Regions from separate parts of the Streptomyces sp. NPDC046977 genome, predicted to be linked through region 2. Evidence: riboswitches for the same ligand, from Rfam matches in the RefSeq annotation. Region 2 holds a riboswitch; the other holds the start of a gene.
The links. Region 2 has a riboswitch for cyclic di-AMP ahead of ABZ883_RS03085 (M23 family metallopeptidase). Riboswitches for the same ligand answer to the same signal wherever they lie in the genome.
Positions count from the first base shown of each region.

Region 1 (4,373 bases), on a different contig from region 2:
GCGCGTCGCGCAGTTCGGCGACGGCCTTGGCGGGGTCGTCGGCGTCCTCGACGAAGTGGAGGACGGCCACCAGCAGCAGCGCCACCGGGCGGTCGAGGTCCAGCAGCCGGCGGGTCTCCTCGCTGTCGAGGATGTCGCGCGGGGACCGCAGGTCGGCGGCGACGATCGCGGCGTTCTCGTGCCCGTCGAGCACGGCGCGGCTGTGGGCGACCGCGACGGGGTCGTGGTCGACGTAGACCACGCGGGCGGCCGGGTCCGCGGCCTGGGCGACCTCGTGGACGTTGCCGAAGGTGGGGATGCCGGAGCCGATGTCGAGGAACTGGGTGATGCCCTCGTCCACCGCGAAGCGCACGGCCCTGCGCATGAGGGCGCGGTTGGCCTGCATGATCTTGGGCAGGCCCGGGAAGGCCTCGATGGCCCGCCGCCCCGCCTCCCGGTCGACCTCGAAGTTGTGCGATCCGCCCAGGTAGTAGTCGTAGATGCGCGACACGCTCGGGACGGACAGGTCGATGCCTTGGGGGGCCCAGGCGGGACGCTCCATCAACGGCTCCAGCTCGTCGGGATCAGGGCACGGCTCCGTGGGGACGGCCGCGTGGCTCAGAGGCTACTGATCGTTCGATCGAGAGGAAACCAGAAATGGAAATATTCGATCCGTTTTCGGTCACTCGCCAACGGCACGTGCCCTGCCCCCGCGGTGCGGGGAACAGGGCACGTACTACCGCCGGATGACGGGCAGTCAGGTTGTTCAGACGCTGACGCCGTGCGCGCGCAGGTAGGCGAGCGGGTCGATGTCGGAGCCGAACGACGCGGTGGTGCGCACCTCGAAGTGCAGGTGCGGGCCGGTGACGTTGCCGGTGGCGCCCGACAGGCCCAGCTGCTGGCCCTCGGAGACGGTCTGGCCGGCCGAGACCGACAGCGAGGACATGTGGGCGTACTGCGAGTACTTGCCGTCGGCGTGCTTGATGACGACCTGGTTGCCGTACGAGCCGCCCCAGCCCGCGGAGACCACGGTGCCGGAGGCGATCGCCTTCACCTTGGTGCCGGTGGAGGCGATGAAGTCGACACCGGTGTGGTAGCCCTTCGACCACATGGAGCCGGCCTGGTGGTACGGGGTGCCCAGCGTGACGTGGTCCAGCGGGGCCGTGTAGCCGGAGGCGGACGAGGTGGAGGGCTTGGCCGGCGCGGGCGTGCTCGCGGGCTTGTCCGGGAGGGCGACCTTGACCTTGCCGCTCAGCGCCAGGACCTGGCCCGGGCGGATCAGGTTGGGGTCGCCACCGATGACGGACCGGTTGGCGGCGTAGAGCTCGTGCCAGCCGCCGGCCACGTCCTGGGCGTCCGCGATGGAGGAGAGGGTGTCTCCGCCGACGACCGTGTAGCTGCCGCCGGTGCCCGGCTTGGAGGAGGAGCCGGCGGGCTTGCCGGCCGTCGTGTCCTTCGCGGGGGTGGCGGGCTTGGGGGCGGTGGTGCCGGCGACGCTCTCGGGGGTGGCCGAGGTGTCGGCCATGTCCTTGGTCAGACCGGCCTTGGGACCGCACACCGGCCAGGCCTGCGGACCCTGGACGGCCAGGACCTTCTCGGCGACCGCGATCTGCTCGGCCTTGGTCGCGAGGTCCGCGCGGGCGGCGTACTTGGTGCCGCCGAAGCCGGCCCAGGTGCTCTGGGTGAACTGGAGGCCGCCGTAGAAACCGTTACCGGTGTTGATGGACCAGTTGTTCGTGCTCTCGCACTGGGCGACCTTGTCCCAGACGCTCACCGGAGCGGCATGGGCACCGGTGGCGCCGACAACCGGAAGGGCAATCGCGGCACTCGTGGTGCCGGCGAATGCGCCGATGCGGACGAAACGGTTGGTCCGCTGACGACGGTGCTTTCCCTTTGCGGGCATGGGGAATTCCTCTCCGACGCCTACGAGGTGAGCTGTCGGGTTCGGGCTGGAGATGCCCGGCCGCATGGAGGCATGCCAAACAAAGGCACGTCGCTGCGACTTCACCCCAAGCCGTCCCGTGACACGGAACGGCACTTACCTGGGTCCCCCGCTCCTGCCGTGCGGTCTTGTCATCCGGCTTACGAGTGGCGGCAGGATTAGGCGTTCCACTCGGAAGAATTCCCGCCGGCATCCGGCCTGCGGGACTTGGAAGCTAAACGACGCAATCGCGCCCCGGCAAGGTCCTGAATCACAGCAATTGCCGACCGGCAAGTCGATCAATGAATTCCGTGACGTTACGTGAGATGTGTCCGCTCTGTGTAGGCGAATTGATGACCCCGGGCGAACGGCCGCACACGAGTGGTGAATATGGGGGGCATAAATCGACGCTCGGTCGCCGCGAGGCGCCGCAGCGTGTTCGCCGCGTGACACCCATCACGCACCTATTGCCTACGCATGCACTGTGGATACATATGTCCGCTTACGACCCTCGATGCCGGATAAGACAGGACATGGGGCGTTCCAACCCGCCCTCCAGGAAGGCGCCATGGGGCCCGGAACCCGGGTGACAGCGCGGAACCCCCAGGGGTAGCCTCCCAATCCCGAACATTTTCTTACATCGACACCTCAGTGCACCGCCGTACCCACACCTCGACCGGGAGCCCCCGCGTGCCCTACCTCGCCGCCGAAGACCGCTACGCCTCCATGCAGTACCGCCGCACCGGCCGCAGCGGGGTCCTGCTCCCCGCCGTGTCCCTGGGCCTGTGGCACAACTTCGGCGACACCTCGCCGCTGGAGACCCAGCGCGCGGTGCTGCGCCGCGCCGTCGACCGCGGGGTCGTCCACCTCGACCTCGCCAACAACTACGGCCCGCCCGCCGGCTCGGCCGAGGCCAACTTCGGCACCCTCTTCGCCCAGGACCTGCGCCCGTACCGCGACGAGCTGTTCATCGCCAGCAAGGCCGGGTACGACATGTGGCCCGGCCCGTACGGCGAGTGGGGCAGCCGCAAGTACATGCTGGCCTCCCTGGACCAGTCCCTCGGCCGGATGGGCCTGGACTACGTCGACGTCTTCTACTCCCACCGCTTCGACCCGGACACGCCCCTGGAGGAGACCATGGGCGCCCTGGACACCGCGGTCCGCCAGGGCAAGGCACTGTACGCGGGCATCTCCAACTACCCCGCGGACGCCCACCGCCGGGCCACCGAGATCCTGCGCGGACTCGGTACCCCGCTGCTGATCCACCAGGCCGCGTACAGCATGCTGCAGCGCGGACCCGAGGCGGGCGTCCTCGACGCCGTCGGGGAGACCGAGACCGCTCTCATCGCCTACTCGCCGCTCGCCCAGGGCCAGCTGACCGACCGTTACCTCGACGGCGTCCCCGCGGACTCCCGGATGGCGCTCGGCCACTTCCTCAAGCGCGACGCCCTCACCGACGAGAAGCTGACCCTGCTCCACGCCCTCAACAAGCTCGCCGGCGAACGCGGCCAGACCCTCGCGCAGCTCGCCCTCACCTGGGTCCTGCGCGACCCGCGGGTGGTCTCCGTGCTCATCGGCGCGAGCAGCGTCGCGCAGCTCGACCAGAACCTCGCGGCCCTGGACGCGGAGCCCCTCACCGAGGCCGAACTCGCCGAGATCGACCGTCTGTCGGCCGAGGCGGGCGTCGAGATCCCGTAGTTCCCGCAGGCGTCGCCGCCCCGGGGGTCCCGCCCGTCAGGACCCCTGGAGGCGGCCCCGCAGAGCGTCGCGCACACCCGGCCACTCGTCCTGGAGGACGGAGTAGTAGGCGCTGTCGCGGACGGTGCCGTCGGTCGCGCGCACATGGGCGCGGCGGATGCCCTCGAAGCGTCCGCCGATGCGCTCGATCGCGGCACGCGAGCGGGCGTTGCGGGCATCGGTCTTCAAGGTGACGCGCAGCACGCCCCAGGTCTCGAAGGCGTGGGTGAGCAGCAGCAGCTTGGCCTCGGTGTTGCAGGGCGTGCGCTGGGCCGAGGCGGAGAGCCAGGTGCTGCCGATCTCGGCGACCGTGGGCGCCCCCGCCGGGCGCGGTGTGGTGCGGCCCGCGGGCCAGGCCGGGACGGCGGACCAGTAGTCGAGGTCCAGGAAGCGCGTCGAGCCGACCACGGCGCCGCGCGCGGTGTCGACCACGGCGAACGGGAGCGCGGCACCGGTGACCTGCTCCGCCAGCGCCTCCTCGACGTACCGCCGCATCGCGGGCAGGTCGTCCGGCACCATGGTGAAGCCATAGGTCTCGCGGGACTCCTGGGCGGCACGCAGCAGCCCGTCCGCGTGGTCCGCGGTGAGCGGCTCCAGACGGACGTGTCCGCCCTGCAAGGTCACGGTTTCCGGCATGTCCCGGATGGTATGCGCACCGCCGCGCGGCTGGTCAACTGCGTGTTCCGCGCGGGGCGCGGTCGGCAGCGGTGACCGGGGATGTGAAAATGTCGGCATG
Region 1 covers NZ_JBEYWO010000020.1:60,012-64,384, reverse strand. Annotated here, with positions in the region: gene ABZ883_RS27150 (SAM-dependent methyltransferase) at 1-541, opposite strand, end outside; gene ABZ883_RS27145 (transglycosylase family protein) at 746-1,882, opposite strand; cyclic di-AMP (ydaO/yuaA leader) riboswitch at 1,887-2,096, opposite strand; gene ABZ883_RS27140 (aldo/keto reductase) at 2,591-3,598, shown strand; gene ABZ883_RS27135 (GNAT family protein) at 3,635-4,273, opposite strand; gene ABZ883_RS27130 (peptidylprolyl isomerase) at 4,371-4,373, shown strand, end outside.
Region 1: another riboswitch for cyclic di-AMP. It lies ahead of ABZ883_RS27145 (transglycosylase family protein); the one in region 2 lies ahead of ABZ883_RS03085 (M23 family metallopeptidase).

Region 2 (4,373 bases):
ACCCGGATCGGGACCGGCCGGGTGGTGGGCTGGACGCTGTACGAGCACGCGTTCCTGCTCGCGAGCGGCGAGGAGCTCAGCCTGTGGGAGGTCGAGCACACGATGACGCCCGACGGGCGGCCGGTGTGCGAGGTCTACGTGGACGAGACGGTGGCCTGCGACTCGGCGGACGTGCGGATGGAGGCGCTGTAGCGCCCTTCCCGGCCCTCGCAGTGTGGCCGCGTGCCCCTGGGGTGCGCGGCCATCTCCCGTTGCGGGCGCTCCGCAGCCGGGGGAAATTGGGCGTAGAGGGAAACGGGAGGTTCCCATGACGGTCCTGGCGGAGGTCGAGTTCCCGGGCGTGACGGCCCTGCAGTACGAGGAGGCCAATCACCGCGCCGGATTCGGCCCCGACCATCCGCCCGCCGGGTTGCTGGCCCACGCCGCAGTGATCACCAATGACGGTCTGCGGATCGTGAACGTGTGGAATTCCGCCGAGGCGCTGGAGGCCTACCTGCTGATCATGATGCCCGCGGCCAAGGAGTCCGGGTTCCCGGAGCCGAGCGGGCCGCCGAGGGTCTCGGAGCTCTACAACTTCCTCGTGCCGTAGTAGTCCGCCGGAGTACGTCCGCCGCAGTACGTCCACCGGACAACGGACCGGCGGCCTGGTGTCGGGGGTGCCACCAGGCCGCCGGGGTCCGTGCGTACGACGTTCTTCTCAGCTCATCGGGTCACGGGTTCATGCCCATGCTGCGCAGCCACGGCATCGGGTCGATCGGGTCGCCGCCGCCGGGGCGGACCTCGATGTGCAGGTGCGGGCCGGTGACGTTGCCGGTCGCGCCGACGCGGCCGATGGTGTCGCCGGTGGAGACCTTGCCCGAGGTGACCAGCATCGAGGAGAGGTGGCAGTACCAGAGCTCGGTGCCGTCGTCGAGGGTCAGGATGATGCGGTAGCCGTACGAACCCGCCCAGCCGGCCTCGGTGATGGTGCCGCTGTGGATGGCCTTGGCGGGGGTACCGGTGGGGGCGGCGAAGTCCTGGCCGGTGTGGGTGTTGGCCCACAGGGAGCTGGACTGCCCGAAGCTCGCGGTGAGCGTGTACGAGGTCAGCGGCAGGGTGTAGCTCTTGGCGAGTTCGGCCAGGCGCGCGGCCTCGGCCTTCTTCGCGGCTTCCTCTGCGGCCTTCTTCTTCGCCGCGGCCTCCACGCGCACCTGCTGTGCGGCGGCGGCCTTGGCCGCCTTGGCGGCGGCCTCCTGCTGCGCGGCGGTGCGCGCGGCGAGGTCGGCGGCGTTCCGCTGCTGCTGGGCCTGGTCGAGGATGCGGGCGCGCAGCGCCTCGCCGGCGCCGGGGGTCAGGGCCTGGGCCACGGGCTTGGCCGTGGGCTCGCTCTCGAGCAGGCCGCCGATCCCGGGCACCTTGGAGACCTCGGGCATCTTGGGGAGGGAGACGGGGAGCGGGTTCTTGCCCTCGGCGGTCGCGACACCGCCGACACCGAGCACGGCCACGGCCGCGACGCCGAAGACCGCCGAACCGCGGCCCAGGGTGCGCTGCTTGGCCACGCGGTGCCGGCCGCGGACGGGGGCGGTCGACTCCTCGGTGGGGTTCCACGGCTCGGTGGCCGGCTCCGGCTCGCCGAACGGAGGGAGCGGCTGGGCGGTGTTCGTGTCCCGGGTGTCCGCCTCATGGGCGGGGCCGGTCTCGCGGACGCCGTACGCCTCGTCGAGGAAGGCGGCGGCCTCGACCGCGCTGCGCGGCTCGGGCACGGGGGCGACCGGCGTGAAGGGGGCGACCGGCTCGACCGGTTCGGCGGCGGGCTCAGGGGCGGCGGCGAGTGCCTCCTCGACCCAGCCGGCGGCGAAGTTCCACTCCGCGGTGTCCCAGCCGTCTATCGCGTTCTTCGTCGGCGGAGTCTGCTCGGTGGCCGGGGGGTTCCAGCCGGCGGCCATGTTCCACTCGGCGGTGTCCCACTCGGGGTTGGCGTACCCGGTCGTTTGGTGCTGTTGTCCGGGTATCAGGGCAGGCTCGTTCGACGCCACGCGGGCGCACTCCTTTCCTTCCTTCTCGCCTACCGGGTTAGCTGACGGGTTCGGAGCAGGAAGGTCTCCTACGAGGACTGTGCGAGCCCCCCGATTCACCCCAGGAAGTGGTTCCCCGGTTCCCGCGGACGGGATTCGGCAAGCGCACGGCGCCACCCTGGCGGGCGACGGGTGACCGCGCTGCGTTATCGAACGTTAATAGAGGCGGCACCCAATTCCAAGCCGCTTCGGCGAGTTCACAGCGGGAATCTATAGGGATGGAACGGTCAGAGGCGGACATTCCGCTGTGACTGCCGTGACCAACGAGATATGTGAGTGTGCATCAGTCGTTATGCGGAAGGGAGTGATCTGCTCACGAGGAGTGAGGATCAGCCCCGGGTCCCGGCCACCCAACACCCGCCCCCGGAAGGCGCCGAGAGGTCGCGGAGCACCGTCCGCGCCGGAGCGCCTTCCTGGCCTGCGGTGCACTTCACGCCACCCGTGAGGCCGGAAAGCGGTGGGGCGGACGGCCGCTGTTCGGGCCCTCGCGGAGCGCGGCGCCCGCCACGGAGGCGCGGGGCGTGCGGCGACGGGGGTCGCGGACCCGGCGCCGAAATTCCCCGGGCGTCCCACGGGTCACACGACGGCGCCGTGACCCTCGTCACTCTTGACACGCAACGGCTGCGTATGCGTGGGGCTGACGTGGCATCGAAAAGTGGCAGAACCGGGGCATAGCGGCCGTCGTGACGAGCCATAAGAGGCCATCGGACGCTGATGTGCCGTCAATGACGTGACCACTGAGGCCCGCGGCCGCCCCTCGGAGGAAGGCGCGCGGCCGGAGCCCGGTCCCGGGCGGCGGGGAGCCCCCACGCCCCCTATGCGACGGCCGCGCGGGTGCGTCATCATGCCCGAGTACGGCGGATTCGCCCGATCTTGGAGGCTGGCATGAAGCTGGGCAAAGCACTGGCCAAGGGCTACGCGGAGGAGACCGGCGACGAGCCGCCCGGTGTCGCGAAGGAGATCGACGTCGCGGCAGAGGTGACGGCCCGGACCGCCTCGTCGGCGGATGTCACGGCCGCGCAGGAGCCCGAGAGCGCCGAGGCCGCGGCCCGGTGAGGTACGGGCGCCGCTTGCCGGAGGAGCGGCCGGCGGTGCCGCCGACCGGCTGGAAGCTGGCGTTCCCCATGCTCTCCGCGGACGGCACGCGCGTCGGCTTCCGGGGCGTCTCCCTCGGTGGGCGCATCGTGTACGGCGTGCTCGACGACGCCCGGTGCGGCTACGGGAGACGGCACGCCAGCCCCGCCCGGGGCTGCGACTGCGGCTTCTACTGCCTCCACACGGCCGCCGAGGCGCAGGCGCTCACCTGCGCCACGGACTGCGGTGACGCGGTGATCCTCCAGGTCAGCGTGCTGGGCGCGTACACCCGGTACGAACGCGGCATGCGCTACGCCCGGCAGCGGGTGCGCACCGTCCGCATGGCGGCCTGCCGCTGCGGGCGTCCGGCACGCGTCTTCGTGCGCGACGGCACGGGCCTGCCCGGCTGGCGCACCCTCCAGGGCACCTGCCGCGCCTGCGCGGCGGGCCTGTGGGTGCTGGACCCGGCGGACTTCGGCCGGCTCGCGGGCCCCGGCGTCAACGTCACCGGTGAGGCCCCGCTCCCCGCCGACGGCCCGCCGTTGCGGCAGGAGCTCGCCGCGGAGGCCGCGGCCCTGCGTGCCCGCCTCGACCACTTCCAGGAACGCCTCCGCCATCTGGAGGAGGGCGTCTAGCCCACGTCCGGCCCGTCTCCCGGGATGCGCCGCCCGGTCCCGTTCCGAAACCCCTCTCGCGCCCCCGACCTGGGCCGGGACGCGGGGCCGGGCGCGTGCATGACCGGCCGCCCATACTGGAGGACATGGAGCACAACGCCGAGCTCAGGGAGTTCCTGCGGACCCGCAGGGCGCGGCTGAGCCCTCAGGATGCGGGGGTGGCGGTCAGCGGCACGGCGCGCAGGGTGCCGGGGCTGCGGCGGGAGGAGCTGGCTCGGCTCGCGGGCGTGAGCACCGACTCGTACACCCGTTTGGAGCAGGGCCGGCAGCACAATGTCTCCGACGCGGTGCTGGACGCCGTGGCCCGTGCCCTGCGCCTGGACGCGAACGAACGGGCCAGCCTCTTCGAGCTGGCGCGGCCGCGGCAGGCCGCCCGCCGCCGCCCGCCCCACCGGCCGCAGCGGGTCCGGCCCGAGGTGCACCGCGTGCTCGATCTGCTGGACGGCCGTTCCCCGGCCCTCGTGCTGGGCCGGCACGGCGACGTACTGGCCTCCAACCGGCTGGCCCGCGCCTTGATCACCGACTTCGACGCGCTCCCGCACCGGGACCGCAACCTGGCGCGCTACCTGTT
Region 2 covers NZ_JBEYWO010000002.1:129,330-133,702, reverse strand. Annotated here, with positions in the region: gene ABZ883_RS03095 (DUF6227 family protein) at 1-192, shown strand, start outside; gene ABZ883_RS03090 (hypothetical protein) at 308-589, shown strand; gene ABZ883_RS03085 (M23 family metallopeptidase) at 711-2,015, opposite strand; cyclic di-AMP (ydaO/yuaA leader) riboswitch at 2,027-2,166, opposite strand; gene ABZ883_RS03080 (hypothetical protein) at 2,940-3,110, shown strand; gene ABZ883_RS03075 (hypothetical protein) at 3,146-3,763, shown strand; gene ABZ883_RS03070 (helix-turn-helix transcriptional regulator) at 3,889-4,373, shown strand, end outside.